DNA from 4 places in the Nocardiopsis sp. iso_40 genome. Region 3 is predicted to be linked to each of the others. Evidence: predicted binding sites of a transcription regulator. Region 3 holds the regulator's gene; each other region holds the start of a gene.
The links. Region 3 encodes LexA, which represses DNA repair genes until DNA is damaged. Its sites were predicted from a motif close to TCGAACANNTGTTCGA; they were not measured.
Positions count from the first base shown of each region.

Region 1: uvrA (excinuclease ABC subunit UvrA) is a predicted target of LexA. The motif match lies at 2,591-2,606, and genes of this name have one in related genera.
Region 2: AC0VYD_RS06770 (DUF6504 family protein) is a predicted target of LexA. The motif match lies at 3,134-3,149, and genes of this name have one in related genera.
Region 4: recA (intein-containing recombinase RecA) is a predicted target of LexA. The motif match lies at 3,556-3,571, and genes of this name have one in related genera.

Region 1 is NZ_CM149666.1:2,087,406-2,092,875, reverse strand. It holds gene uvrA (excinuclease ABC subunit UvrA) at 1-2,330, opposite strand, end outside; gene AC0VYD_RS09265 (TerC family protein) at 2,672-3,700, opposite strand; gene AC0VYD_RS09260 (glycosyltransferase family 4 protein) at 4,048-5,130, opposite strand; gene murJ (murein biosynthesis integral membrane protein MurJ) at 5,127-5,470, opposite strand, start outside.
Region 2 is NZ_CM149666.1:1,539,516-1,544,985, reverse strand. It holds gene cobT (nicotinate-nucleotide--dimethylbenzimidazole phosphoribosyltransferase) at 1-338, opposite strand, end outside; gene AC0VYD_RS06780 (peptidoglycan recognition protein family protein) at 788-1,906, shown strand; gene AC0VYD_RS06775 (GNAT family N-acetyltransferase) at 2,104-2,706, shown strand; gene AC0VYD_RS06770 (DUF6504 family protein) at 2,762-3,049, opposite strand; gene AC0VYD_RS06765 (serine/threonine-protein kinase) at 3,360-5,210, shown strand; gene AC0VYD_RS06760 (protein kinase domain-containing protein) at 5,391-5,470, shown strand, end outside.
Region 3 is NZ_CM149666.1:1,672,768-1,678,237, forward strand. It holds gene AC0VYD_RS07350 (hypothetical protein) at 1-8, shown strand, start outside; gene AC0VYD_RS07355 (hypothetical protein) at 5-658, shown strand; gene AC0VYD_RS07360 (alpha/beta hydrolase family protein) at 740-1,831, opposite strand; gene lexA (transcriptional repressor LexA) at 1,888-2,595, opposite strand; gene nrdR (transcriptional regulator NrdR) at 3,282-3,779, shown strand; gene AC0VYD_RS07375 (vitamin B12-dependent ribonucleotide reductase) at 3,884-5,470, shown strand, end outside.
Region 4 is NZ_CM149666.1:4,352,526-4,357,995, forward strand. It holds gene AC0VYD_RS18960 (S9 family peptidase) at 1-234, shown strand, start outside; gene AC0VYD_RS18965 (regulatory protein RecX) at 389-1,009, opposite strand; gene recA (intein-containing recombinase RecA) at 1,002-3,482, opposite strand; gene AC0VYD_RS18975 (DUF3046 domain-containing protein) at 3,628-3,822, opposite strand; gene AC0VYD_RS18980 (ATP-dependent helicase) at 3,978-5,470, shown strand, end outside.

The DNA of each region.
Region 1 (5,470 bases), 410 kb from region 3:
CGGTTGTACCGGGCCCCGTGGCAGACCTCGCAGGGCACGTACACGTCGGGCAGGAACTGCATCTCGATGCGGAGCGTGCCGTCACCGGAGCAGGCCTCGCAGCGGCCGCCCTTGACGTTGAAGGAGAACCGGCCCGGCTGGTAGCCGCGCGTCTTGGCGTCGGTGGTCTGCGCGAACAGCTTGCGCACGTGGTCGAAGACACCGGAGTAGGTCGCCGGGTTGGAGCGCGGAGTACGGCCGATCGGGCTCTGGTCGACGTGCACCACCTTGTCGACCTTGTTCATGCCGTTGACCCTCAGGTGGCGGCCGGGCACGCTGCGCGCGCCGTTGAGCTCCTTGGCCAGGGCCTTGTACAGGATCTCGTTGACCAGCGTGGACTTCCCCGAACCGGACACACCGGTGACCGCGGTGAACACGCCCAGCGGGAAGGACACGTCGATGCCGTGGAGGTTGTTCTCCCGCGCGCCCCGGACCACGAGCTCGTGTCCCCGGGTCAGCGGCCGCCGCTGCGGGGGCAGTTCGATGACCCGCCGCCCGGCGAGGTAGTCACCGGTCAGCGAGTCGGTCGAGGTGAGCAGCTCGTCGACGATGCCCGAGACCACGACGTGCCCGCCGTGCTCGCCGGCGCCGGGGCCGATGTCCACGACCCAGTCGGCGGCGCGGATGGTGTCCTCGTCGTGCTCGACCACGATGAGCATGTTGCCGATGTCGCGCAGCCGCTGGAGGGTCTCCAGGAGCCGGGCGTTGTCGCGCTGGTGCAGGCCGATGGAGGGCTCGTCCAGGACGTACAGGACGCCCACCAGCCCGGAGCCGATCTGGGTGGCCAGCCGGATGCGCTGGGCCTCACCGCCGGAGAGCGAGCCGGAGGACCGGGCCAGGCTGAGGTAGTCGAGCCCGACGTCCAGCAGGAAACCGAGTCGGGCGTTGATCTCCTTGAGCACCTGCGCGGCGATGACCATGTCGCGGTCGGAGAGCTTGAGGTCGGCCAGGAAGGCCGCGCTCTCGCTGAGCGCCATCGAGGCCACATCGGCGATGGACTTGCCGCCCACCGTCACCGCGAGCACGACCGGCTTGAGGCGGGTGCCGTCACAGGTCGGGCAGGGCACCGAGCGCATGTAGCCCTCGAGCCGCTCCCGGGTGTGGTCGCTCTCCACCTCGGAGTGGCGGCGCTTGACCCAGGGCACCACGCCCTCGAACTCGGTGTAGTAGGAGCGGCTGCGCCCGTACCGGTTGCGGTAGCTGACGTGGACCTGGGTGTCGTGCCCCTCCAGGATCGCCTTGCGCGCGCGGCGCGGCAGCCGCTCCCAGGGGGTGTCGGTGTCGAAGCCCACGGCCTCGCCCAGGGCCTTGAGGATGCGTTCCCAGTAGCCGCCGTTGGGCCCGCTCGACCAGGGGGCGATGGCGCCCTCGGCCAGGGTCCTCTCGGGGTCGGGGACCAGCAGTTCGGCGTCGACCTCCATCCGGGTGCCCAGACCCGAGCAGTCGTCGCAGGCGCCGTAGGGGGCGTTGAAGGAGAAGGAGCGCGGTTCGAGCTGTTCGAAGGAGAGGTCGTCGTAGGGGCAGTACAGGTGCTCGGAGAAGACCTTCTCGCGCTCGGGGTCGTCGGCCGCCAGGTCCACGAAGTCCAGGACGATGGTGCCGCCGGCGAGCTTGAGCGCGGTCTCGACCGAGTCGGTGAGCCGCCCGTGGGAGCCGGGCTTGACGCTGAGCCGGTCGACGACCACGGCGATGTCGTGCTTGTCGTAGCGGCCGAGCTTGGGCGCCTCGTCCAACCGGACCGCCCGGCCGTCCACGACGGCGCGGGTGTAGCCCTTGGACTGCAGGTCCTTGAAGAGTTCGACGTACTCGCCCTTACGGCCGCGCACGACGGGCGCGAGCACCTGGAAGCGGGTGCCCTCGGTCATCTCCATGACCCGGTCGACGATCTGCTGCGGCGTCTGCCGGGCGATCTCGCGGCGGCACTGCGGACAGTGCGGAACGCCCACGCGGGCCCAGAGCAGGCGCAGGTAGTCGTAGACCTCGGTGATGGTGCCGACCGTGGACCTGGGGTTGCGGCTGGTCGACTTCTGGTCGATGGACACCGCGGGCGAGAGCCCCTCGATGAAGTCGACCTCGGGCTTGTCCATCTGCCCGAGGAACTGGCGGGCGTACGCCGACAGGGACTCGACGTAGCGGCGCTGCCCCTCGGCGAAGATCGTGTCGAAGGCGAGCGACGACTTGCCCGAACCGGACAGGCCGGTGAACACGATCATGGAGTCGCGCGGCAGGTCCAGGGACACGTCCTTGAGGTTGTGCTCCCGTGCTCCACGGACCACGAGTTGTTCGACCATCGAGTGAGACATCCTTCGGCTCTGAAGCACAGGACGTGGACCACGTCGCGTGACGTCGGCTGACCCGTGTGCGGATTCGCGGTACGGCGGTCGCTGGCCCCCGGGGCCGCGGCGGCCCCGGAACCGGGCCGCTGAAGGGACGGGGGAGGACGACGTGCCTCCCCACCCGACAAGACTAACGATCGCCCGTGACGGTTTCTTCCACCACGCAGAAGTGGTGGTGCCCGTGGCGCTCACGCGCCAGGACACCACCACTATAGGCGAACAGACGTTCGAAGGAGGCGGGTTTCCACAATCCCCCGCGCCCGCACCGCCCGCACCGCGGGCCGGGCGGGCCGGGTTCAGGAGCGGTCGGCCGTCGCGTCCCGCTCGTCCCGGTCGCCACCGGATCCCGAGCGCCCCGGACCGACGGAACGGGACTTGGCCAGGCTGCCGATGATGGTGACGGTCATGATGCCGAGGATGACGGTCAGCGAGGCGCCGATGCCGATGTCCACGACGTGCACCCCGTTCTCGTGCAGGGCGTGCAGGATCATCTTCACGCCGATGAACACCATGATCGCCGACAGGCCCCAGCTGATGTAGGCCAGGCGGTCCATCAGGCCGGCCAGCAGGAAGTACAGCTGGCGCAGCCCCATCAGGGCGAAGGCGTTGGCGGTGAAGACGATGTAGGCGTCCTGGGTCAGGCCGAAGATGGCCGGGATGGAGTCGACGGCGAAGACCAGGTCGATGACGCCGATCGCGACGATCACCAGCAGCATCGGGGTCACGTGGCGGCGGCCGTCGAGCTTCACGGTCAGGTGGGGGCCGTGGTAGTCGTCGGTCACCGGCCAGAACCGCTTGACCATGCGCACGACCGGCGTCTGCGTGAAGTCCTTGTCCTCCTCGTCACCCTTCAGGTGGTCCCGGACGATCTTGTACCCGGTGTAGATGAGGAAGACGCCGAAGAGGTAGAAGACCTCGCTCCAGGCGTTGATGACCTGGGCGCCCAGGACGATGAAGATGCCGCGCATGACGATCGCGATGACGACGCCGACGAGCAGGACCTCGTGCTGGTACTTCTTGGGGACCGCGAAGGCGGTCATCAGGAGGTAGAACACGAAGAGGTTGTCGATGCTCAGGCTCTTCTCGGTGACGAACCCGGCGAAGTACTCGGCGCCCGAGGTCACACCGCCGAAGTACATCACCCCGAAGCCGAACAACACGGCGATGCCGATGTAGAAGACCGCCCACCAGGCGGCCTGCTTCATCCCGAACTCCTTGGGACCCTTGGTCTTACTCCACGGGTGGTCGACGATCACCAGATCCAGCGCCAGGATCAGAACCATGGCAGCGATCGTGGCAGCCCAGACCCACAGGGGAACGTTCACGGACGGACTCTCCTCCGGTTGGTGCGCGCGAGCGTTTTGCACGCACGGCAGTAGACCGGAGGTCTCTCCCGCTCACACCGGAACGGTGTGAACCGACGGAACCGGGAGAACGCCGTTGTACTCCGTGATGACGGCACCGCCGCGACAGGGATACTCCCCTCACGTGGTGAAGCAGGCGCATGAAGCGCACCAGAACAGGTTACGCCATCCGAGCCGTTCCTCAGCATGCCATCGAAGACCTCTCTGTGGAAGTCACCCGCGCGGCGGTGGCCACCGCACCGCGAGGACACGTCCCGCACACCCCCCGGACACCGTCCGACGGCCCCCCGGGCCCGCACCGGACCCGCTCACCCGCGCGCCACCGCCTTGTACACCGAGCACGCGGCCTCCACCGCGTCCTCCTCGGCGGGCAGCCCCCGGGCCGCCTCCCGTGACCGCGCCCGCAGGTCGGCGGCCAGGGCGGGGTCGTCCAGCACCCGGCCCACCTCGGCCGCGAACGCACCGGCGTCCCCGGGCGGCACCATCAGGACCGTGTCCGCGTACAGGTCGGGGATCCCGCCCACCCTGGTGGCGACCACCGGCAGCCCGGCACGGAGCGCCTCCATGATCACCAGGGAGGGCCCCTCCCACCAGCTCGTGAGGCAGAACACGTCCGCCGCGGCCAACAGGTCCGCGACGTCGCCGCGGTGCCCCAGCATCCGCACGTCCACGTCCATCTCGGCCGCGGTGTCGTGCAGCTCCCCCCACAGCGGGCCGTCCCCCGCGATCGCGACCACGGGTTCGGGGACGCGGTCGGCGATCGACGGTGCCGCCTCCAGCAGCATCCCCAGGCCCTTCTGCTCCGCGAGCCGTGCCACCGTCAGCAGCAGCGGACGGTCCGGCTCCACCGCCAGATCCGCCCGGGTGGCCTCCCTGCCCTTCAACGGCCGCCCCGTCTCCGGAGCCGCCACCACCGCCATCCGGGCGTCCCGCGCACCCGCCCGGCGCAGACGACGCACCAGGTCACCGGAGACCCCCAGGACCACCCGCGCCCGACGCGCCACGATCCGCTCCAGCACCGGGTAGACCGCGCCCATCGGCCCCGGTGCCACGGGCGGGGCGTTGTGCGCGGTCACCACCAGCGGTCCGGCACCCGCCAACGCGCACACCGCGCCGGCCCGCAACCCGTGCGCGTGCACCACGTCGGCCCCTCGCAGCAGGGCCCGCAGCCGCAGCACCGCCCCGGCGTCCCCCGCCGAGGGCGAGGAACCGATCTGCACCGGCGCGAAACGCATCCCCGCCTCCGAGAACCCGAACTCCCGCTCGGCCGAGGCCGGTCCGACCACCGCCACCTGGAAGCCCCGCCGCAGCAGCCCCTCCCCCAACGAGCGGACGTGGCGGCCCACCCCTCCGCTGACGGTCCCGACGACCAACGCGACCCTGCCGTTCACCGTGTCCCCCTCCTACGTTCACGTACGTTCCGAACCCGGTCGGCCACCGCGGCCCACGCACCGCGGTCCACCGCGACCGCGACCGCGCCGAAGACCACCAGCGCCACCGCACCCGTTCCAGCGGCCGCCAGCACCGACCCCCAGACCCCCCAGCCCCGCGCGGGATCCGCCAGCCCCGAGGCGGCCGCTCGCCCCACCGCCCAGCCGACACCACCGGCCAGGACCGCGGCGACCAGGGACCGCCCCAGCCCGGCCAGGCAGTCACGGCCGTGGGCGCGGACCACCCCCGCGCACAACAGGGCCGCGGCCAGGGTGAGCCCGACCGTGGTCGCCGTACCCA
Region 2 (5,470 bases), 130 kb from region 3:
ACGGGGGCCGCCGGGGCGGAGGTCCGCGCGAAGGGGGCCGGGGGCTGCTCCCCCGGCTGTTCGGGCTGCGCGGGAGTCTCGGCCCCGGCCTCGGGGCGCGGCGGCTCGGGCGGAGCGGGCGGTGTCTCCGGCTCGTGGAGGGGGCGTCGGAAGGGGTTGCCCGGAGCAGCGGCCCTCGGCTCCTGCTCCTGACCCGTCCGGGTTCCCCTACCGCTCTCCGGCAGTCCGTCCAGGAGGCCGCCCAGTCCCGGGCCCAGGCCGGGCGCGGGACGGTTTCCACGCCATCGCGCACCCTCCTGGTCGCCGCGGCGGGCGTCCTCGCGGTCATCGTCGGTCATGATCGCTCCCGAAGGTTCAAGAGGCCTGTGGGCTGCCCGTTTCCACCTGGTCCGGCATGGATCCGGCCCAGCGTAGTCCGCGGTGTCCGCACCGCTCACACGGGTCCCCCGGCCCGGGGCGCAGCCTGCCCCGGTACGAACACCGGGGTCCTCAAGTCAGGACCAACTGTGCCAGAGTCCGCACGGCCGCGCGCTGGCCACCGGGGTCGGCTCCGGCGCCGCCTCGTCGGCGCGGACCGTGCCGCGCGCCCCTGGGGAACTCGTGTCCCGAGAGGTTGTCGTGGCTCAGGAGACCACTGTGACCAGCGGGTTTTCGGACGGGAGCCAAAGCGCACTACGGCACCACGACCCCCACACGGGGAGTGCTTTGGGTCACACCCCTGTGGCACTCTGTTCCGGTGCCCGCACCCCCTGTCCCGGGAAACACCCCAGAACGGAACGGATCACCCATGCGTCGGCGTACCTTCCTGACCAGTGCCACCGCGGCGGCGGGCCTGAGCGCGCTCGCTCCCGCCCCGGCCGCCCCGGCCGCGGCCTCGGACACCCGCACCGCCCCCAGGGTCCTGGCCGAGCGGGCCACCGCCACCGGCGCGGTCGTGCGCCCCGAGCACCGCTTCGACCTCGTCTCCGTCGCCCACCGCCCCGAGGGCCTCGCCCGGGGCTCCGAGGCCGCCGCCGTGCGCTTCGAGACCGCCGACGGGGTTCTGGGCGGCTGGCAGGACCTGCACCCGCACACCGGCGGCCCCGAGCACCTGCCGCCGTCGGCCTCCGCGCTGGTGCGGGCACCCGAGGGAGCGGTCGGCTACCAGGTGCGCGGCGCGGACGGCGCCGACCTGGCCGCCGTGAACGTGCGCGACGGCGAGGAGCTGCGGTTCGGCGGCCGGGAGCGGGTGTCGCTCTCGGCACGGGACCAGGGGGTCTCGACGCTCTCCGGGGGTTCGGCGCTGCGTGTTCGCACCCGGGCGGGGTGGGGCGCCGACGAGTCACTGCGTTTCGACGAGGAGGGCAACGACCTGTGGCCCGCCGAGTTCCACCGGGTCCAGGCGCTGACCGTGCACCACACGGCGATGGCGACCACCGGCGACCACGCCGCGGACGTACGGGCGGTGTACCACCTGCACGCGGCCGAACAGGGCTGGGGCGACATCGGCTACCACCTGTTGGTCGACCCCCGGGGCACGGTGTACGAGGGGCGCCACTCCGGCGGCGGCCTGCCGGTCTTCGACGGGCTGCCGCTGCCCGGTCTGGCGAGGTCGGTGACGGCCGGGCACGCGTTCGGGTTCAACCACGCCAACATCGGGGTGTGTCTGCTCGGCGACTTCACCGGGGAGCTCCCCACCCGGGCGGCCCGGGACTCGCTCGTGGACGTTCTGCGGGTGCTGTGCGCGCTGACGGGCGTGGACCCGGCCGAACGGATCGAGTACGTGAACCCGGTCACCGGGTCGGTGACCCCGCAGGAGGCGGTGGCGCGGCACCGGGACTGGCTGGACACCGAGTGCCCGGGCAACGCCTTCGCGGAGGCGTTCGACACGGTGATCCGGCAACGGGTCGTCGACGGCTGGCTCTGAGCCGGGGCGCCGACACCCCCGTGCCGCGGACGGTACGGGGGAGGCGCGGTGACGGACCGCGGCGCGGGCGCTCCCGCAGGGCCCCGCTGCGGCTTCGGCGCGGAGGGCCCCGGCGGCCGCGCACACCGGCGGGGCGCGTATCGTGATCGCACCCCAGCGCGATGCCCGCAGTCCGAAGCACAGAGGGAACACCCGTCATGGCCACCGTCCAGAGCGCTCCGATCATGCCCGCGGTCATCCTGGAGACCGATCGGCTGCGCCTGCGTTCCCTGCTCGAACGCGACATCGAAGACGTGTACACCTCGTGTGTGGACCCCGAGTTGCAGAGGTGGATCCCGCTCCCCGCCCCGGGGCGGGAGTACACCCGGGAGACGGCCGAACACTTCTGCCTGAACGTCGCCCCGGCCATCCGCACCGGCGGTGACGGCCAGCACTGGGCGATGGTGGACCGGGAGAGCGGCAGGTTCACCGGTTCGGTGGCGCTGATGCGCACGCAGTGGCCCGCCATGGTGACCGAGATCGGCTACTGGGTCTCGCCGTGGGGCCGGGGCCGCGGGTACGCCGCCGAGGCCGTGGTCGCCGTCTCCCGGTGGGCCCTGGACCAGGGGTTCCAGCGGGTGGAGCTCAAGGCCGCCACGGCCAACACCGGATCGTGCCGGGTGGCGGAGTCGGCCGGGTTCGTCCGGGAGGGCACCGAACGCAACGCGATGCCGCTGCACGAGGGCCGTTCCGACCTCGCGGTGTTCGGCCTCGTCCCCTCGGACGTGCGGCCCCAGGACCCGTCGGCTGCCCGGGTGTGACGGGCCGCCGGCCGTACCCGGCCCCGTGTGGTCCCCGGGCGGCCCCGTCGGAGGTTCAACCCCACACCCGGGAGAGCAGCCACCCGCCCGTCGCGGTGTCGTGGCGCAGTTCGTACACGCCCTGCGCGTAGGCCGAACCGGCCTCCACCCGCCAGTGCCTGTGCTCGGGCACCTGGGAGCCCGAGCCCGGGGTCCAGCCGCCGCGCAGGGTCACCCAGTGGTCGATGATCCTGCGTATCCCGTACACCCTGCCGTTCCAGGTGAACCGGCTGGGCCGCCCGTCAGCCTCGACGACCGTGACCTCCGCCCCGTAGTACCGCCCCACGACAGCTCTCCCCAGCATCGACCGTTCCCTGTGTCTGGCGTCCGGACGCGTGCGCGGGCACACCACCGGCTGGCCTGCCCGTGGGGAAGTACGGCCAGGCTTTCGAACGTGCATTCGAATACTAGCGAAGGCAGGGGGCCCGTGGAACTGTTTCCGCGCTTTCGGCATCACCACCAGTGACAGCGGTAGCGGCCCCGCCTGCCCGGAGCCGGCAGGGCCACCGGCCCCGGGCCCCGCCCCGGACTCGGTATTCTGGCCGCCACCCCGCAGCCGTCCCATCGCCCCACCTCCCGGGCCCCGCACACCCCTCGACCCCCATGAGGACCCCATGTCGAACGGGCACGACAACCCCGCCCCACAGCATCCGGACGACCCGCGCGAACTGGGCGGGTACCGGATCCTGCGCCGCCTCGGACGCGGCGGTATGGGCACCGTCCACCTGGCGCAGGCACCCTCCGGTGCTCAGGTCGCCCTGAAGGTCATCCACCCGGACCTGGCCGAGGACGAGTCCTTCCGGCTGCGCTTCGCCCGCGAGGTCGCCTCCGCCCGCCGGGTCGCCCGCTTCTCCACCGCCGGGGTCATCGACGCCCGCCTGGAGGGCGAACCCCTCTTCGTGGTCTCGGAGTACATCCAGGGCCCCGACCTGGCCCGGGCGGTACGCCGGCAGGGCCCGATGAGCGGCGGCACGCTGGAGAGCGTGGCGGTGGGCGTGGCCGCCGCGCTGGCCGCCATCCACGGGTCGGGGATCGTGCACCGCGACCTCAAGCCCGCCAACGTGCTGCTCTCCCCCGTGGGTCCCAAGGTGATCGACTTCGGGATCGCCCGCGCCCTGGAGGGGAGCGACGACCTCACCCGGTCCAGCCAGCTCATGGGCACCCCCTCCTACATGGCCCCCGAACTGCTGCACGGCGAGCGGGCGACCCCGGCGGCCGACGTCTTCGCCTGGGGCTGCCTGGTGGCCTTCGCCGGAACCGGCCGCGCACCCTTCGACGCGGCCACCGTCCCCGCGGTCCTGCACAACATCTCCACCGCCGCGCCCCGGTTGACGGGGCTCGACCCGAAACTCCTCCCCCTGGTGACCGCGGCCCTGGACAAGGAACCCGCGCGGCGGCCCACCTCCCAACAGATCCTCGACCGGCTCGTCGGCCACCGTGAAGTGGCCGACAGCGGCCATCCGGCACCCGGCGACCGGACGCCTCCCCCGCCGGAAACCCCTCCCGCCCCCACGGACCCCGTCCCGACCGGTGACCAGTCCCCGCCCGCGCCCGGAAACCAGTCTCCGCCCGCGGGCCCGCGGCCCTCCCGCCGCAGGGCGCTGATCGGCGCGGGTGCGGGTGTGGCCGCCCTGGGCCTGGCCGCCGCGCTCCTGTACGCCCTGCTGCCGGGCGACGAGGAACCGCCGCAGAACCTGCGCAACCTCTACCGCAGCGACTTCGCCACCAACCCCGACTGGGGAGACAACGTCCACGACGAGCAGGAGGACCCCTACACCTCCGGTTACCTACCGGGAGAGGGCCTCATGATGGCCATGGAGCCCGCACAGGAGTCCGACCCCTCGAGCGGCCGCAACTGGCGGGCCCCCGCGGTGGCGGGGGTCCACTCCGCCGACCGCCTGCTCATCAGCACAGGGGTCCGTGTCGAGGAGGGGTACGACTACCTCAGCTTCGGGGTGCGCTGTGTCCGGTACCTGTACCCGGCCGACGCCGACCTGTCGGACGAGGACGCCTATCCCGACTACCCGGACCACGAGTACGTGCTCTCCTACCGGGCCTGGCTGCGCGCGGACGGCGCCCAGGCCACCATCTCCAAGTGGTCGAGCGACGAGGAGACCCACGACCTGGCCAGCGGGAACGTGGCCGAGTTCGACCCCTATCCCGTGCTCACCCAGGAGGCGGGCGATGGCGGAAGGGACACCGAGGAGGCCGAACCGGTCAGCAACTCCGTCAGGTTCGCCTGTGAGTTCTCCGAGCAGGACGGCGGGGCCCCCGTCGCCGAGCTGCGCCTGTGGGTCAACGACCGGCTCGCGGTCAGCGCGACGGACGAGGAGCCCTACCCGGACGAGTACGCGGATCTCCAGGTCGTCCAGCGCCAGGCCGTCCACTACGACCGCGGGCAGAGCAACAAGCCGCTCCGTGTCCTCTTCGAGGGCTTCAGGCTCGACGAGATCGTCGGGGAGTGACCGCCCGCACGGCCCCGCCCGTGCGTCCCTCGACCCGACCGCGCACCCAGCCGTTACCACCGCGGCGGCCGAACCGCATCCCGGCCGGAAACGACCGGGAACCACCGGAGCACGTGGGCGTATCGACATCGGTACGCTGTTAGCCGCGAAGCACACGATCCATACGAGGGACCCCCAACTGTGACGTCCAACGGGCACGAAAGCGGCAAACCCCTGCGCGCGGGGGACCCGCGCGAACTCGACGGTTACCGCATCGTCAG
Region 3 (5,470 bases):
CGCTGTGAGCGCGGCCCTTCCCGGCGGCCCCGCCCCCGAGGACCCCGGGGCCGTCCCGCCGCAGAGCCGGGGCCTGGCCATCGCGCTCCTCGCCGTCCTCGTCCTGGCCGTGCTGGGCCTCGCCGGCTGGCTCGGCTGGTACCTCCTGCACAACGGTGTGGAGGAAGGCGACTTCGAGGCGGCACCCGAGTGCGAGATCGGGGAGACGGAGGTCCTGGCTGAACTCGTGCCCGGCTACGAGACCGAGATCGAGGAGACCGTCGGCACCGTCCAGGACTCCTTCGGGACGGGCTGGCAGTGCCGGTGGGCCACACCCGAGGGGGCGGGGGAGTCCGTTCCGGCCGCCGCCACCCTCGTCCTGATCGCCGCACCGGTCGAGGGCGGCGAGGAGACCGCCTCGGAGACCATGAGCGCCACCGCGGAGCGCAGCGGTCCCCAGCCGGTCCAGGGCCTGGGCGACGAGGCCCTCACCTGGGTCGAGGAGGGCGCCTTCGAGGTCGGATGCGTGGCGGTGCGGGTCTCCAACCTGTACCTGGAGTCCTGCTACACGGCCGCCACCGACTACGACGCCGTCGACTCGGTCGACGGCGACCTCGCCGCGGAGGAGGCCGAACGCCTCGCGCGCGCCGTCGTCGACCAACTGCCCGAACCCGAATGAGGCGCGCCCGCCCTCCGGGGCGGGCTCCCGCCGGGCACGGCCGACCGCGTCCGGCGCGGTCCCCCGACGGAGGGGAGCGGTCTACAGACCGTTGAGGAACTCCTCGACCACCGGGGCGACCTCGGATGAGAAGGGCCGGTCGGCGTCGGGCGCCGCGGCCCCCGGCGAGTCGTCGTACTCGCGCAGGACGTGGTCGACCCCGGGCAGGTCCACCCGCTCGGCGTCGCTCAGACCGGTCATGAGCCGGTCCACCTCCTCACCGGCCACCTGGGCGTCCTCCTCACCCCACAGAACCAGGACCGGAGTCCGGGACGGCAGGTCCGAGGCCAGCTCCACCGGGTCGAAGGAGTCGATCCAGGCGAGGTAGCCCTCGTTCTCCGGGCTGAACAGACCTGTGGCGTCCCCCGGGGGCAGTTCCCGGCCGCCGCGGATCGCCGCCCGGGCCGCCCGGGTGTCGGAGAGCATCTGGACGGCCCCCGCCGTGCCCACCGCGCCACGGGCCTCACCGGTACGGACTTGTTCGGTCAGCTGCCGGTCGATGAGGTCGAGCATGCGGGTGCCGGGCGGGGCGGCCAGCACGAGGGCGGGTTCGGCGTCGAGGACCTCGTGGGCGCGCAGGGCGAACAGGGCGCCCTCGCTGTGGCCCAGGACGACGGTGCGCTCGGGGTCCACCTCGGGCTGGGCGAGCAGTTCCTCGTAGGCAGCCGCCATCTGCTGGTCGTAGACCAGCGGGTCCACCGGGCGTTCCAGGGCCTCCAGCTCCGCCTCGTCCATGTCGGCGGGGTCTCCGCTGCCGAACTTGTCGTAGCGCAGGGAGGCCGCGCCCGCTCCGCTCAGCACCCGGGCGAGGTTGAGGTTGGTGTCGGCTTCGGGACGGGTCTGACTGTTGCCGTCCCGGTCGGTGGGGCCGCTGCCGGAGATGAGGAGCACACCGGGGACGGCCTCGTCACCGGTGTGGGCGGGAGCGGTGAAGGTGCCGGGCACGGTGAACCCGCCCCCGTGGAAGGAGACCTCCCGCTCGTGCCCGACCGCGCCGGGCAGGGCCGGACCGGCGTCGTCGGCGGGGGTGCAGGAGGTGGCGATCAGGGCACCGGTGACCAGAACCGCGGTCATCGCGGTGCGGGGGCGGCCGGTGCGCCGGGAGAGTGCGGGGGCGGAAGCAGGTGTCGACACGCCCTCAGCGTATCGGCCCGCTGGCCGCCCCCGACGTGGCCGGGAGCCGGGAGGGATCAGACCCGGCGCATGACCGTGACGACCTTGCCGAGGACGGTGGCCTCGTCGCCCCTGATGGGCTCGTAGGCGTCGTTGCGCGGCATCAGCCAGACGTGCCCGTCCGGTTCGCGGTGCAGCACCTTCACGGTCGCCTCGTCGTCCAGCAGCGCCGCGACGATGTCCCCGTTCTCGGCGTCCTGCTGTTGCCGGATCACCACCAGGTCGCCGTCGGTGATGGCGGCGTCGATCATCGAGTCGCCGACCACGGTGAGCATGAACAGCTGGCCCTCGCCGACCAGTTGGCGGGGCAGGGCGAGGATGTCCTCGACCGCCTCCTCCGCCAGGATCGGGCCGCCGGCGGCGATCCGTCCGACCAGCGGGACCGAGGCGGCCCGGGCTGGGCCGGCGGTGAGCTCCTCCGCAGGCACGGTCTGCGCGGAATCACGGCCCGGCGTGCGCAGCTCCACCGCGCGCGGTCGGTTCTGGTCGCGGTACAGGTAGCCCTTGCGCTGGAGCACCTTGAGCTGGTGCGCCACGCTGGACGGGCTGGACAGGCCGACCGAGTCGCCGATCTCCCGGATGGAGGGCGGGTAACCGTGGTCCCGGACGTACCGCTGGATGCAGTGCAGGACACTCTGCTGGCGTGCGGTGAGTTTGGGGGCTTCGGGCGTGGCAGTACCCGTGTCACCCACAGGTGAAAGAACGGTGGTGGGTCCGGAGCCCACGGCTCCGGGATTCTCCTCCGGCACGGCCGGGCCTCCTCGGCGTTCGGTTCGGTCAGGGCCTGATCGTCTGGCCAGTACCGGCCCGCGACCGCGCCGACCTGGTGGTCCACGTGACGGCGAAACCGGCGTGAAATCAAGGTCAACATTAGTCGTTGCACACGGTGATATCAAACAAGCGTTCGAGGACGTGTGGATATCTCATTGTGTTTTCACGACCCGTTTCTGATGGCCTTCGCTTATGTGTGTACACGTGTTCACCCGTCGTTGTCCCCCGAATGCTGGAAGAGGTTCGCGGAACCGGTCCGGGCGGGCCGCTCCGGGTATGGGGTTCGTCTCGTGTCCGCGGCGGCATCCACCCCCGACACCAGGTGGGACCGGTGCCGGGGGAGCCCGTGCCGCACCGGGGCGTGGCGTCGGGGAACCTCCTGCTCCGACGCCCCTATCCTTGGGGTCTGCGCCCAGTGCCGCCCCTTCCGCCCCGCCCGCGCCGGGAACCCGTGGGCCGCCCCGCCGTCCGGAAGCGGCCCCTTTGCCGGACACGCCGTCGCCAAGGTTGCGGGCATTCCGGCAGGCCTCTACGTTCGACCACAACATCTGGTGTCGCCCAGGGGGCCGTGGTCCAGAAATTGTGGTTAAGTAGACCTTGAGGGTTGTTGGTCGGGTAGAGGGAAGCCAGGTGAACCGGGATGCACTGTCCGTTCTGTCGCCATCCGGACACCCGGGTGATCGACAGCAGGTCCACCGATGACGGTGCGGCCATCCGCCGCCGCCGGTCCTGCCCCGTCTGCGAACGCCGATTCACCACCCAGGAGACCGTCCTGCTGATGGTGGCCAAGCGTTCCGGGGTGACCGAACCCTTCAGCCGCACCAAGATCATCGCCGGGGTGCGCCGGGCCTGCCAGGGCCGTCCCGTCTCCGAGGACGCCCTCGCCAAACTCGGCCAGCAGGTCGAGGAGGAGATCCGCGGCAGAGGGGTGGCCGAGGTTCCGGCCCACGAGATCGGCCTGGCCATCCTCGGGCCGATGCGGGACCTGGACGAGGTCGCCTACCTGCACTTCGCCAGCGTCTACCGTGGCTTCGAGAGCCTGGCCGACTTCGAGGCCGAGATCGCGAGCCTGCGCAGGGACCGCGAGGACGAGGACGACTCGCGGGCGGCCAGGCCCACGGCCGACACCGCCCCCTGACGGACCGGACGTTCACCGAACCCTCCGGGACCGCAGCGACAGCAAGGACACCCGCGCGGTCACCACAGGTCCGCGCACGAACAGCACTTCGGGGAGTCGCCGCCATGACGCAAACCACGAGCGGTCCCGCGGGACGCAAGGGAAAGGGCCCGCGCAAGGGCCTGAAGCTGAAGCGGGTCTTCACGACCGCGGACACGCACCCCTACGACACCCTCGAATGGGAACGCCGCGACGTCGTCATGACCAACTGGCGTGACGGCACCGTCAACTTCGAGCAGCGCGGTGTCGAGTTCCCCGCCTCCTGGTCGGTGAACGCCACCCAGATCGTGGCCAGCAAGTACTTCCGCGGCGCCGTCGGCACCCCCGAGCGCGAGTGGAGCCTCAAGCAGCTCATCGACCGCGTCGTCGGCGTCTACACCGAGACCGGTCGCGCCCACGGCTACTTCGCCTCCGAGGAGGACGCCGAGGTCTTCGACCACGAACTGAAGTACGCCCTGGCCCACCAGTTCTTCAGCTTCAACTCACCGGTCTGGTTCAACGTCGGAACCTCGGCCAGGGCCCAGGTCAGCGCGTGTTTCATCCTCTCCGTCGACGACAGCATGGAGTCGATCCTCGACTGGTACAAGGAGGAGGGGCTCATCTTCAAGGGTGGCTCCGGCGCGGGTGTGAACCTGTCCCGCATCCGCTCCTCCAAGGAGCTGCTCTCCTCCGGCGGCAACGCCTCCGGGCCCGTCTCCTTCATGCGCGGAGCCGACGCCTCGGCCGGGACCATCAAGTCCGGCGGCGCCACCCGCCGGGCGGCCAAGATGGTCGTGCTGGACGTCGACCACCCCGACATCGAGGACTTCGTCGAGACCAAGTCCCGTGAGGAGCACAAGATCCGTGCCCTGCGCGACGCCGGTTTCGACGTGGACCTCGGCGGCGACGACATGTTCAGCGTCCAGTACCAGAACGCCAACAACTCCGTCCGGGTCTCCGACGCCTTCATGCGCGCCGTCGAGACCGGCTCCGAGTTCGGCCTGACCTCCCGCACCACCGGCGAGGTCATCGCCACCGTCGACGCCAAGGACCTCTTCCACCGCATGGCCAGGGCCGCCTGGGAGTGCGCGGACCCGGGCATCCAGTACGACGGTGCCATCCAGGACTGGCACACCAACCCCGAAACCGGACGAATCAGCGCAAGTAACCCATGCAGTGAATATCTGTCCCTGGACGACTCCTCCTGCAACCTCGCCTCGATCAACCTGCTGAAGTTCCTGCGCGAGGACGACACCTTCGACGTCGAGAACTTCACCAGGCTCACCGAGCTGGTCATCACGGCGATGGACATCTCCATCACCTTCGCCGACTTCCCGACCGAGAGCATCGGCGAGACCACCCGCGCCTACCGCCAGCTGGGTATCGGCTACGCGAACCTGGGCGCCCTGCTCATGGCCACCGGCCACGCCTACGACTCCGACGGGGGCCGTGCGGTCGCCGCCGCGGTCACCTCGCTGATGACCGGTACCGCCTACCGCCGCAGCGCCGAACTGGCCGGGGTCGTCGGTCCCTACGAGGGGTACGGGCGCAACGAGAAGGCCCACAAGCGCGTGATGCGCAAGCACGCCGCGGCCAACGACGACCTGCGTACCGTCGGCGCCCTGGAGAAGCCGATCCACGCCGCCGCCACCGTCGAGTGGGCCGAGTGCCTC
Region 4 (5,470 bases), 2.7 Mb from region 3:
GAGGAGGCACGGCTGCGTTCCCTGGAGGCCGAACTGGCCTTCTACGCCGGGGTGTTCGGTTTCGAGCCCGACGTGGCGCCGCTGGAACTCACCACCGCACCGCCCGAGCCCCGTCCCATCGCGGAGGAGGACGACCTCCCCGTGGCCGAGCAACTGCCCGAGGTCACCCCGGAGGCCGGTGTGACCGCTGGTACCGGCGAACCGGTGCTCCGCAAAACCGCCGAGCAGGAGTGAGCGCTCCCTCCCCGAAGGCCGGGGTGCCCGCCGCTGCCGTGCGAGCTGCGGGGCCTGCTGTCCCGGGCCGCCCCGCGGGCGGGTTCCGCCGTTCTCCGCGTCCGCTGTGGAGGTGCGGACGCCAGCGAAGAGGAGACCGGCGACCCGCCACGGCTCAGAGTTCGGGGTCGGGCAGGTCGGCTTCGAGGCCTTCCTGTTCGAGTTCCTCGCGGACGATCCGGTAGGAGAGCCCGCCGGGGTAGCCCTTGCGGCCGAGCACGCCCAGGGCGCGGCGGATCCGGACCTCCTTGTCCTTGTTCCGGCTGCCCCGCAGGCTCTTGCGGGCCAGGGCCCGGGCGGCATCCTGCTCGTCCTCGTCACTGACCCCGGCGACCGCCTCGCGGACGGTCTCCTCCTCGATCCCGCGGGTGCGCAGCTCCTGCGTCAGGGCGCGCCGGGACAGGTGGCGGCTGTACTGCCGGGAGCTGACCCAGCCCCGCGCGAAGGCGGCGTCGTCGATCAGCCCGACCTCGTCGAGGCCGTTGAGGACCGCGTCCACCACCTCGTCCGGGTACTCCCTGCGGTGCAGGGAGCGTTCCAGCTGGGCGCGGGTGCGCGGAGAGTGGGTGAGCATCCGCAGCACCAGGTTCCTGGCCTTGTTCTCCAGCTTCTCCCCGCTGGGCGGGGGTTCCTCTCCGGGCGGGGCCTGCCCGCCCGGAGGGGTTTCCTCGTCGGCGCTCACCGGAGCGGCCTCGGCCTCTCCGGTGCGGTCAGGAGACCGGCGCCGCTCACGCATCCGGGTCGGCGGCCTTGGTGGTCCTGGCGGTGGCCCGCTTGGCGGGGGCCTTGGCCTCCTCGGCCTTGGTGCCCTTGGCCGGGTCGGCCCCGGTCTCGCCCTTGGCGCTGCCGGAGGCGCTGTCGTCGCCCAATCCGGGGATGCCCAGCTTCTCCTTGATCTTCTTCTCGATCTCCTGGGACACGTCGACGTTCTCGCGCAGGAAGTTGCGCGCGTTCTCCTTGCCCTGGCCGAGCTGGGTGCCGTCGTAGGTGTACCAGGCACCGGACTTGCGCACGATGGCGTGTTCGACGCCCAGGTCGATGAGGCTGCCCTCGCGGGAGACGCCGACGCCGTACAGGATGTCGAACTCGGCCTGCTTGAAGGGCGGCGCGCAGTTGTGTACCACCATGTCCTCGGCGACCAGATTGTGCAGGTCCTCGACCTCCACATCGAAGGTGCGGGCCTGCCGCGCCGGAAGGACCTCCATGAGGTTGTCGTACCAGACCTGCTCGGCCAGGAGCTCATGGAGGAACGAGTCTTCCAACCCTTCGGCAAGCATGGTCAGACGGTCTCGACGCATCCTGGGCGAACCCAGCACCTGTTTCATTCCACCGACGGGGTCACCGGACCGCTCTCCGATGACCTGCGCAGCGAAGCTCGGCGTGACACCCCTCGCCTCCAGGTGCGCGAGCACCGGAGCGAACACGGCGTCGGGCATGTAGTTGCGCTGGGATCCCCGGTGCCGACCATCGAGCTTCCCCAGTTCGTCCACGAGGACACGACCGCGAGGGCCCCACATCGGAATCGCCTCCGCGAACGCGCTGACGTTCTCAATACCGGAGACCCGCACCTCGTAAGCGGGGAGCTTTCCGGAAATACGGCGCCCCCGGATCACACCACCTCGCTGGGCGTGGGGGTCACGGGAGCTCACAGTGCTACCGATGCCCCATCGCAGCAACAGCCAGTGCACTTGTTCCGCGAGCTGCCGAGAGGTGGTGGCATATCCGACGCGGATCCCCCCGGTCTGTTCCCGACTCACGTAACCGTCGGACTCGAACAGGCCGAAAATCAGGTTCGCGGAAACGTCCGAACTGGTTTCAGGGTCAAAGAAGTATGCCGGAACGCTCTTCTCCGGAGCCAGCTTCCCCCAGATTCCAGCCTCACGGCAAAGCTGGATGAGATCGTTCTTCTCACCGATCCGGTGAGAGTAAGAAGCACTGATCTTTCCCTCATGCTTCGTCACCTTACAGCCCATACGCTCTGCGATATTCGCCGCGTCTTCATGGAGTTCGGGAGCGACATTGATGAAATGAATCGGCGTTTTCCCGCCGACGTATCCGTCACCGATGAGGTACCCCAACATTCGGGCCTCATCCGAGGTTACCGGGAACCTGGAACCGAAACCACCGAACTCCCGGGGGCGCGCGATCCTGTCTCCTTCGACCAGATCGCCCGCCTCCCGCCAGCCGCGCTCGGTGAGCACCTGGTGGTCCGGGGTCACCCAGACCTCCTTCTTGCCCCTGAGCTTGAGTCCGATCACTTCCTGCTCACCCTGGTCGAACCAGGAAACCACGGGCTTGGGGTGCAGGAGTCCCGCCTTGTCCGCGGCGACGACATGGATGGGCAGGCTTCCGTCAACCACGTCTTCGATTCGGTGCGTGACGCCCGAAACCGGATCGAACACGGACGTGCCTTCCGCAAGACACTTGTTCTTGACGACCTTGACGCGGGTGCGGTTTCCGACCGCGTCGGTTCCATCTTTAAGGGTTTCGATACGGCGCACGTCCAGACGGACCGAGGAATAGAACTTGAGCGCCTTCCCTCCCGTGGTTGTCTCAGGACTTCCGAACATGACGCCGACTTTTTCACGAAGCTGGTTGATGAAGATCGCGGTGGTGCCGGTGGAGTGCAGGGCCCCGGCGATCTTGCGCAGCGCCTGCGACATGAGCCGCGCCTGAAGGCCGACGTGGCTGTCGCCCATCTCGCCCTCGATCTCGGCACGGGGCACCAGGGCCGCCACGGAGTCGATCACGATGATGGAGACGGCACCCGAGCGGATGAGCATGTCGACGATCTCCAGCGCCTGCTCACCGGTGTCCGGCTGGGACAGGAGAAGGTTGTCGGTGTCGACGCCGATCTTCTTGGCGTACGCGGGGTCGAGCGCGTGCTCGGCGTCCACGAACGCGGCGATGCCGCCCATCTTCTGGGCGCTGGCCACCGCGTGCAGGGCGACGGTCGTCTTACCGGAGGACTCCGGGCCGTACACCTCGACGACCCGGCCCTTGGGCAGGCCGCCGATACCCAGGGCGACGTCCAGGGCGATGGCGCCGGTGGGGATCGCCTCGATCGGCGGGCGGTCGTCGTCGCCGAGGCGCATGACGGAGCCCTTGCCGAACTGCCGCTCGATCTGCGCGAGCGCTGTTTCGAGAGCCTTGTCTCGGTCTCCTGATGCCACGGGATTCCCCTGTTGGGTTGATGCCTTTTTCTTCATGGTGCGCACGACGCTACGCGGTCGGTACGACAATCGCGACGCTCGACGTCCGCCTGCTCAAACCCCAGACTACCCGAACTCATGTTCGAAATCCGGTACGGGCCCCAGCCGTGTCGGTTTTTCCGTGCCGACGGCCCCGCGGAGGTCAGCGGGCGGAGGCCGGCAGGTCGAACGCGTCACACACCGCCCGCCACACCTCCTTGGGCCCGATGCCGTCGGCGAGCGCCTGGTTGACCGTCCGGGAGCCGAGCCCCTCGATGACGTGGTCCTTGGCGAGGCTGGCCGTGTAGACCTCGCCGAACTGGGCGTGCATGTTGTTCCAGAAAGCAGTGAGTCTCATCGGCCCCAGTATGGGCGACCGGGCCGACCTCCGTGGACTTGTCCACAGGACGGATTCCCCGGGACCGGGGCCGCCCTCCCCGCGCCCGTCCCCTTCACGGCCCCGCCCCGGGTGTCCTGCCCCGATCTGTCGGGCCCCTTGGGCAGACTGGCCGGATGAACGGTGTGACCGACCCCCTCGAACCCTTCGGAGCGGCGACCCGGGCCTGGTTCGACCGGGCCTTCCCCGCGGGCCCCACCCCGGCCCAGACCGAGGCCTGGGAGGCGGTCTCGGCCGGCCTCGACACCCTCGTCGTCGCCCCGACCGGGTCCGGCAAGACCCTGTCGGCCTTCCTCTGGTCCCTGGACCGGCTCACCCGCGCCCCCGTCCCCGAGGACCGTTCGAAGCGCTGCCGCGTCCTGTACGTGTCACCGCTCAAGGCCCTGGCCGTGGACGTGGAGCGCAACCTCCGCCAGCCGCTGGCGGGGATCGCGGACGCCGCCCGGGCCCGCGGCGAGGACCTGAGCCCCGTCACCGTGGGCGTGCGCACCGGCGACACCCCGGCCCGGGAGCGGCGCAGGACGGCCACGCACCCGCCGGACGTCCTCATCACCACACCCGAATCGCTCTTCCTGGTCCTGACCTCCAAGGCCAGGGAGGGCCTGTCGGGGGTGGAGACCGTCATCGTCGACGAGGTGCACGCCCTGGCCGGGACCAAACGCGGCGCGCACCTGGCCCTGAGCCTGGAGCGCCTGGAGGCCCTGCTGGGGCGCCCGGCCCAGCGGATCGGCCTGTCCGCGACCGTGCGCCCCAGGCGGACCGTCGCCGAGTACCTGGGCGGCGCGCGCGGCGGTGCCGCGGTCGTCGCGCCGCCGGACGCCCCGCGCATGGAGCTGCGGGTCCAGTCCCCGGTCCCGGACCTGGAGGAGCCGGGCAGTCCGCCCGCCACCGCCGCGGGGGTCCCGCCGGACCCCCGCGCGGGCAACACCATGGGCCGGGGTTCGGTGTGGCCGCACGTGGAGCGCCGGGTGCTGGACCTGGTCGAGGGGCACCGCTCCACCATCGTGTTCACCAACGGCCGCCGCACCGCGGAGAAGCTGTGCGCCCGCCTCAACGACCTGCACGCCGAACGCACCGGCGGCGTCCTGCCCGCCGAGGAGAGGGCCGCCCAGGTCATCGGCCAGTCCGAGCAGAGCCGCGGAGCGGCCGCGGTGGTGGCCCGCGCCCACCACGGGTCGGTGTCCAAGGCCGAGCGGGCGCTCATCGAGGACGACCTGAAGGCGGGGCGGCTGCGGTGCGTGGTGGCCACCTCCAGCCTGGAACTGGGTGTGGACATGGGTGCGGTGGACCTGGTGGTGCAGGTGGCCGCACCCCCGTCGGTGGCCAGCGGCCTGCAGCGGGTCGGGCGGGCGGGGCACCGGGTGGGCGAGGTCTCGCGCGGGGTCTTCCTGCCGCAGTACCGGGGCGACCTGCTGGCGACCGCGGTGGTGACCGAGCGTATGCGCGCGGGCGGGATCGAGCGGCTGGAGATGCCGCGCAACCCGCTGGACGTGCTGTCCCAGCAGGTCGTGGCGATGGTGGCGATGGACGACTGGCGGGTTCCGGAGCTGGCGGCGCTGGTACGGCGGGCCGCGCCGTTCGCGGACCTGGCCGACCCGGTGCTGGAGTC